2 linked regions of the Martelella endophytica genome follow. The protein of the gene in region 1 interacts with the protein of each later gene in a pairwise test. Links are inferred from orthologs where the notes say so. Each region holds a gene or a part of one and is shown in the gene's direction. Other genes may lie near its edges.

Region 1 (3,139 bases):
CATCGCCTACCACATCTCGAGTTCGCTCAACTGGGGGCTCGCAGCCGCGCTCGGCACATTGCTGCTGGTGGTCGTGCTGTTCATGTTCGTGCTTTACGACCGCATCGTCGGCATCGACAACGTCAAGCTGGGCTAAGGAGACACACCATGGAACTGCAGCCCTACGACAGCACGCTGGAAAAGATCTGGCACTATGCCTTCATGGTCATCTGCGGCCTGATCTTCTTCTTCCTGATCTTCCCGATCCTGGTGATCATTCCGCTCAGCTTCAACGCCACGGACTTCTTCACCTTCACGCCCGAAATGCTGTCGCTTGATCCGGCCGGCTACTCCTTCAAGCACTACATGGATTTCTTCACCAATCCCGACTGGCAGCAGGCCCTGTGGAATTCGGTGATCATCGCGCCGATGGCGACGCTGCTTGCGACCTCGTTCGGGACGCTCGCGGCCATCGGCCTTGCGCGCAGCCATGTGCCGTTTCGCGGCGCGATCATGGCGATCCTGATCTCGCCGATGATCGTGCCACTGATCATCTCGGCCGCCGGCATGTACTTTTTCTACTCGCGCGTCGGCCTTCAGGGCACTTATTGGGGCGTCGTGCTGGCCCATGCCGTGCTCGGCACGCCCTTCGTCATCATCACCGTCACGGCGACGCTCGTTGGATTCGACCGCTCGCTGGAGCGCGCCGCCGCGAGCCTTGGCGCCAATCCGGTGATCACCTTCTTCAAGGTGCAGATGCCGCTGATCCTGCCCGGCGTGATTTCCGGCGCGCTGTTCGCCTTCATCACCTCGTTTGATGAGGTCGTGGTGGTGCTCTTCCTTGGCTCCGCCTCGCAGAAGACGCTGCCCTGGCAGATGTTCACCGGCCTGCGCGAACAGATTTCGCCGACCATCCTTGCCGTTGCTTCCATCCTCGTGACGCTTTCGGTCATCCTGCTGACCTTCCTGGAAATCATGCGCCGCCGGTCGGAGAGGCAGCGCGGCATGTCGCCGAGCTGAGCCCCTTGACTTCACCGCCCCTGCCTCTGCAAAAGGGCGGGGAGGGAAGGCCGCCATGTTCATGCTCAAAAGTCCCGCCACCCACGAGCGGGAGATCCGGAAAAGCCGTTTTGCCGCCATCGCCGCGCCGATCGCGGACGAGGAAGCGGCGCGCGCCTTCATCGTCGCCGAAAGCTTTGCCGATGCCAGCCACAATTGCTGGGCCTGGCGCATCGGCACGCAGTATCGCTTCTCCGACGATGGCGAGCCCGGCGGCACGGCCGGCAAGCCAATCCTACAGGCGATCGAAGGCCAGGAGGTCGATCGATGCGCCGTGCTCGTGTCGCGCTGGTTCGGCGGCATCAAGCTGGGCACCGGCGGTCTTGTCCGCGCCTATGGCGGCACGGCGGCGGAATGCCTGCGGCTTGCCGAGAAGGCGCCGGTGATCGCCATGGCGCGGATCACCGCGACGATCGGCTTCTCCGACCTTGCGCTCGTCGAATCACGGCTCGAAGGTGCTGCCGCGCTCACCATCGCAGCGCGCGATTTCACCCAGGCTGGTGCCATCTTCACGCTGTCTCTGCCCGAAAGCGAGGCCGAGGCGACTGCCGCTCTGCTGGGCGACCTGACTCATGGACGGGCCGAACTTACCGTCGATGATACTGTCGGCGATGCTGCATGAGCCGCATTCGCTGGAACTGTTCGCCATTTCGTACGTTTCATCCTCATCCCGCCAACCGACCCCCGAGGTTCTCATGCGCACCGCCGTTCTTCTCGCCTGTCTCGGCCTCGCCGCCACATCGTGCAGCACCCAGCGTTCCGCCGAAATCGGCGCCATGGCCGTTCCGCCGTCGAACTACGCCAACTTGAGCTGCGAAAGCATGACCAGCCAGATGGCCGAGGAGAAGGCCCACCTCACAACGCTCTCGCGCGAACAGGATGGCGAGATCGTAGCCGATATCCGGGCCTTCGGAGCAAGCCTCGGCAGCGTCGAGCAGCAGGGCGCCAAGAACCAGGAAGCGGCGATCGCCTATCAGAAGGGCAAGATCAACGCCATCGACATCGCCATGCGCCGCAAGGGTTGCCCGATGCCCTCATAGGCATGCTGCGCCGCCCATAGCTGGTGACGGCGGCAGATGGGATTTCATTGGTGTCATAAGGTTTCGGAGCGCTTGTCGGTAAGGCGCTTCGCCTTGCCAAATCCCATCGCTTGCACGATGGCGCGTTCCTCTTCGCGTGGAAGGCCAGACGGAAGCGCTTCCATTTCTGCAGGAACGGCTCTAGAACGGCGGGACCACACATTGCGAGATGAATTTCATGCCGCCCGGAAATCCACCGGAACGGCCGGATGACGATATGCCGGCCGAAATGACCCGCCATTGGCCGCCCGTCCTGTTCTGGACTGCCCTGATTGTCGCTTCCGGCGCCGTGACACTGGCGCTCGAGGTTGCAGGCCTGCCGGCCGCATTGCTGCTTGGGCCGATGCTTTCGGCCATCGTGTTCTCCTTCTTCGGATTTCGCATCGCGGTGCCAAAGCTGCCATTCAACCTGGCGCAGGGCGTCGTCGGTTGCCTCATCGCGCGGTCGATCTCCTGGCCGATCCTGCAGGAAATCTCCTCTGACTGGATGCTGTTCGTCGCCGGCGTGCTGTCGGTGGTGATCGCCAGCATCCTGCTCGGCTGGCTTCTGGCGCGCTTCCAGGTGCTGCCGGGAACGACGGCGATCTGGGGTGCCTTCCCGGGCGCGGCAACAGTGATGACGCTGATGTCGGGCTCCTTCGGCGCAGACATGCGGCTTGTCGCCTTCATGCAATATACCCGCGTTGTGATCGTCACCATCGTCGCCGCCACCATCGCGCGGCTCTGGACCGGGGGCGGGGGCAGCGCCGCGGCCGTCGAATGGTTTGCCGAACCGCGGCTCTGGCCGCTTGCGCAGACGTTGCTGATGGTCATCGCCGGCGTTGCCATCGGCCGCCGCTCGCCGATCCCCGCCGGCGCGATGATCGTACCGGTGATCCTCGGCTCGGCGCTCAACGTCGCCGGGCTCATCGATATCGAGTTGCCGCAGATCCTGCTGGCGCTCTGCTATGCGCTGGTTGGCTGGGGCATCGGCTCGCGCTTCGACCGGGAAGTGATCCGCCATGCCAGCAAGGCGCTGCCGC
Region 2 (3,580 bases), 1.1 Mb from region 1 along the record:
ACTAGCAGATTGCAATCCGCAAACGCAGATGCCCTTGGTTGCAATTATGCTGGACACAGCCTCACCCTGCAACCGTAAGATTTGCCGCACGAAGATGGCTTGAGCGGGGCAAAATACCGCTTCGCGGCAGTCTCAAGAGCACGAATTTTGCGACGAGGGACTTGACCGGCGCTCAATCCCTGTCCATTTCGTGGGCCGGAAGAACCGGCAGCGGATCGACGGCACCAGACCGTGCCAGCTGCCCGAAAGCCTAGAACCGGCGGTGCGAATTCCCGTTGTCATTGGCGCGGATGGACCGCCCGTACCGGCCGCGGGCTGGTACGGATGGCTTTTTCGCGTATGCTGCGCCGAATTGGGGCAAAGGCTTCCAAAGAAACTTGGCCGCCCGTTTGATGGCGGTGGCCGCGGCTCTGGCCTGCGGCAAAAACAGAATTGAGACGGAAGACATGGACGTAGTCGTCGTTGAATCCCCTGCCAAGGCCAAAACCATCAACAAGTACCTTGGCAAGGACTACAAGGTATTGGCCTCTTTCGGCCATGTGCGCGATCTGCCGGCCAAGGACGGCTCCGTGCTGCCGGACGACGACTTCTCGATGTCCTGGCAGGTCGACACGGCCTCCGCCAAGCGGGTGAAGGATATCGCCGAGGCAGTCAAGTCCGCCGATGGCCTGATCCTCGCAACCGACCCGGACAGGGAAGGCGAAGCGATTTCCTGGCACGTCCTCGACCTGCTGCAGAAGAAGAAGGTGCTGAAGGACAAGCCGGTCAAGCGTGTCGTCTTCAACGCCATCACCAAGAAAGCCGTGCTCGACGCGATGGCCAATCCGCGCGATATCGACGAGGCGCTGGTGAATGCCTATCTCGCCCGCCGCGCGCTAGACTATCTCGTTGGCTTCAACCTGTCGCCGGTGCTGTGGCGCAAGCTGCCCGGCGCCCGCTCGGCCGGCCGCGTGCAGTCGGTCGCGCTGCGTCTTGTCTGCGACCGCGAAAACGAGATCGAGCGCTTCGTTCCTGAAGAATACTGGAACATCGTCGCCGACCTGAAGACGGTGCGCGGCGACGCCTTCGAGGCGCGGCTGGTGCAGGCCGACGGCAAGCGCGTCCAGAAGAACTCGGTGAAGAACCAGGAACAGGCCCACCGCATCCGCGACCTGCTCGAGGGCGCGACCTATTCGGTGGCGAGCGTCGAGGCCAAGCCCGTCCGCCGCAATCCCGGCCCGCCCTTCACCACCTCGACCCTGCAGCAGGCAGCGTCCTCGCGTCTCGGCTTTTCCGCCTCGCGCACCATGCAGGTGGCGCAGCGGCTTTACGAAGGCATCGCGATCGGCGGCGAGACGGCCGGTCTCATCACCTATATGCGTACCGACGGCGTCTCCATGGCGCCGGAGGCCGTGACGGCTGCGCGTGACGCGATCGGCGACCAGTTCGGCACCCGTTATCTGCCCGAAAGCGCCCGCCACTATTCGGTGAAGGCGAAGAACGCGCAGGAGGCCCATGAGGCGATCCGCCCGACAGACTTCACCCGCACGCCGCAATCGGTGAAGAAATACCTCGATGCCGACCAGTTCCGCCTCTACGATCTCGTTTGGAAGCGCGGCATTGCCAGCCAGATGGCATCGGCCGAGATGGAACGCACCACCGCCGAAATCACCGCCGCCAAGGGTGGCGAAAGCGCCGGGCTGCGCGCCGTCGGGACGGTCGTCAAGTTCGACGGCTTCCTCGCCGCCTATGCCGACAATCGCGAGGAAAAGCAGCCCTCCGACGAGGATGACGATGATGGTCGTCTGCCCGAGATCAACCAGGGCGAAAACGTCGACAAGGACAAGATCCGCGCCACCCAGCACTTCACCGAGCCGCCGCCGCGCTATTCGGAAGCCTCGCTGATCAAGAAGCTCGAAGAGCTCGGCATCGGCCGGCCGTCGACCTATGCCTCGACGCTCGCGACGCTGCGCGACCGCGAATACGTCACCATCGAGAACCGCAAGCTGACACCCGAGGCCAAGGGCCGGCTGGTGACGGCCTTCCTCGAGAATTTCTTCAACCGCTACGTCGAATATGACTTCACGGCGGAACTCGAGGAAAAGCTCGACAAGATTTCCGATGGCTCGCTGGAGTGGAAGCAGGTTCTGCGCGACTTCTGGAAGGATTTCTTCGCCCAGGTCGAAGACACCAAGGAGCTGCGCGTCACCAATGTGCTGGATGCGCTGAACGAGGCGCTGGCGCCGCTGGTGTTCCCGAAGCGGGAGGATGGCTCCGATCCGCGTACCTGCCAGGTCTGCGGCACGGGCAAGCTGTCGCTGAAGCTCGGCAAGTACGGCGCCTTCGTCGGCTGCTCCAACTATCCGGAGTGCAACTTCACACGCCAGCTCGGCGCCGATGCCGAGGCGGATGCCGCCAATTCCAACGAGCCGAACGAGCTTGGAACCGATCCGGAAACCGGCGAGCCTGTCACGCTGCGCTCCGGCCGTTTCGGACCTTATGTCCAGCGTGGCGAAGGCAAGGAAGCCAAGCGCTCGTCGCTGCCGAAGGGCTGGAAGCCGGAGGATATCGACCTCGAAAAGGCGCTGCAGCTTCTGTCGCTGCCGAGAGAGGTCGGCGCGCATCCTGAAGACGGCAAGATGATCACCGCCGGGCTCGGCCGCTACGGACCCTTCGTCCTGCATGACGGTACCTACGCCAATGTCGACAGCATCGAGGACGTGTTTTCCGTCGGCGTCAACCGCGCGGTCTCGATCATCGCCGACAAGCGCGCCAATGGCGGCCGCCGACGCTCTGCGCCCGCGGCGCTCAAATCGCTCGGCGAACATCCCGAAGGCGGCGGCGAAGTGACCGTCAATGACGGCCGCTACGGGCCCTACGTCAAATGGGGCAAGATCAACGCGACCATCCCCAAGGGCAAGGACCCGCAGTCGATCACCATGGAAGAAGCCATTCCGCTTCTCGCCGCACGTGCCGAAAAGGCCGGCGTGAAGAAGCCGGCGAAAAAGGCTGCCGCGAAGAAGCCCGCAGCCAAGAAGACCGCGGCGAAGAAGACAACCGCGAAATCCAAAACCGCATCGGCAACGAAGAAGACGACCGCTTCGAAAAAGACGTCGGCCGAGGCTGAAAAGAGCGACAGTTGAGCGCAAAACCGACCGCCTCCCGGTCCCGCAAGCCGGATGAGATCATTCACGGACAAGTGCCGCCGCGCGATGTGCTCTTGAAGTTCATCGCCGACAATCCCGACCAGGCCTCCAAGCGCGACATCGCCAAGGCCTTCGGGATCAAGGGCGAGGACCGCGTCGTACTGAAAGCTATGCTGCGCGAGCTGGAGGACGACGGCCTTCTGCAGAAGAAGCGGAAAAGCCTGATGCGGCCGGGCGCCCTGCCCCCTGTCACCGTGCTCGACATCACCACCCGCGACAAGGACGGCGAGCTGATCGGCCGCCCCGCCGAGTGGCCTGTCGAGGAAGGCGCGGCCCCCGCCGTGCTGATCCGCCAGCAGGGCGGCGGCAAGAATGGCAGGCGCAAGCCGGCCACCGCCGGGCTCGGCGATCGCATCCTTGCCAAGATATTTCCCTCCAAGTCCGAGACCGGCCCG

What was found.
Region 2: the proteins of TM49_RS15940 (region 1) and topA interact in binary tests that used the Escherichia coli proteins (3 or more experiments, as listed by UniProt). The link is inferred for Martelella endophytica from one-to-one orthologs.

Annotation. Positions count from the first base shown.
Region 1 is NZ_CP010803.1:3,467,664-3,470,802, forward strand. The notes cover bases 35-2,857. They hold TM49_RS15940 (IMPACT family protein), read left to right. Parts: upstream 35-1,054; coding sequence 1,055-1,660; downstream 1,661-2,857. Other genes in these bases: TM49_RS15930 (ABC transporter permease), read left to right, coding at 35-136; TM49_RS15935 (ABC transporter permease), read left to right, coding at 148-999; TM49_RS15945 (hypothetical protein), read left to right, coding at 1,734-2,078; TM49_RS15950 (AbrB family transcriptional regulator), read left to right, coding at 2,335-2,857. Outside these bases: more of TM49_RS15930, read left to right, coding at 1-34; more of TM49_RS15950, read left to right, coding at 2,858-3,139.
Region 2 is NZ_CP010803.1:4,596,175-4,599,754, forward strand. The notes cover bases 59-3,322. They hold topA (type I DNA topoisomerase), read left to right. Parts: upstream 59-446; coding sequence 447-3,122; downstream 3,123-3,322. Other genes in these bases: rnr (ribonuclease R), read left to right, coding at 3,119-3,322. In the rest of the region: more of rnr, read left to right, coding at 3,323-3,580. UniProt on the Escherichia coli protein: Releases the supercoiling and torsional tension of DNA, which is introduced during the DNA replication and transcription, by transiently cleaving and rejoining one strand of the DNA duplex.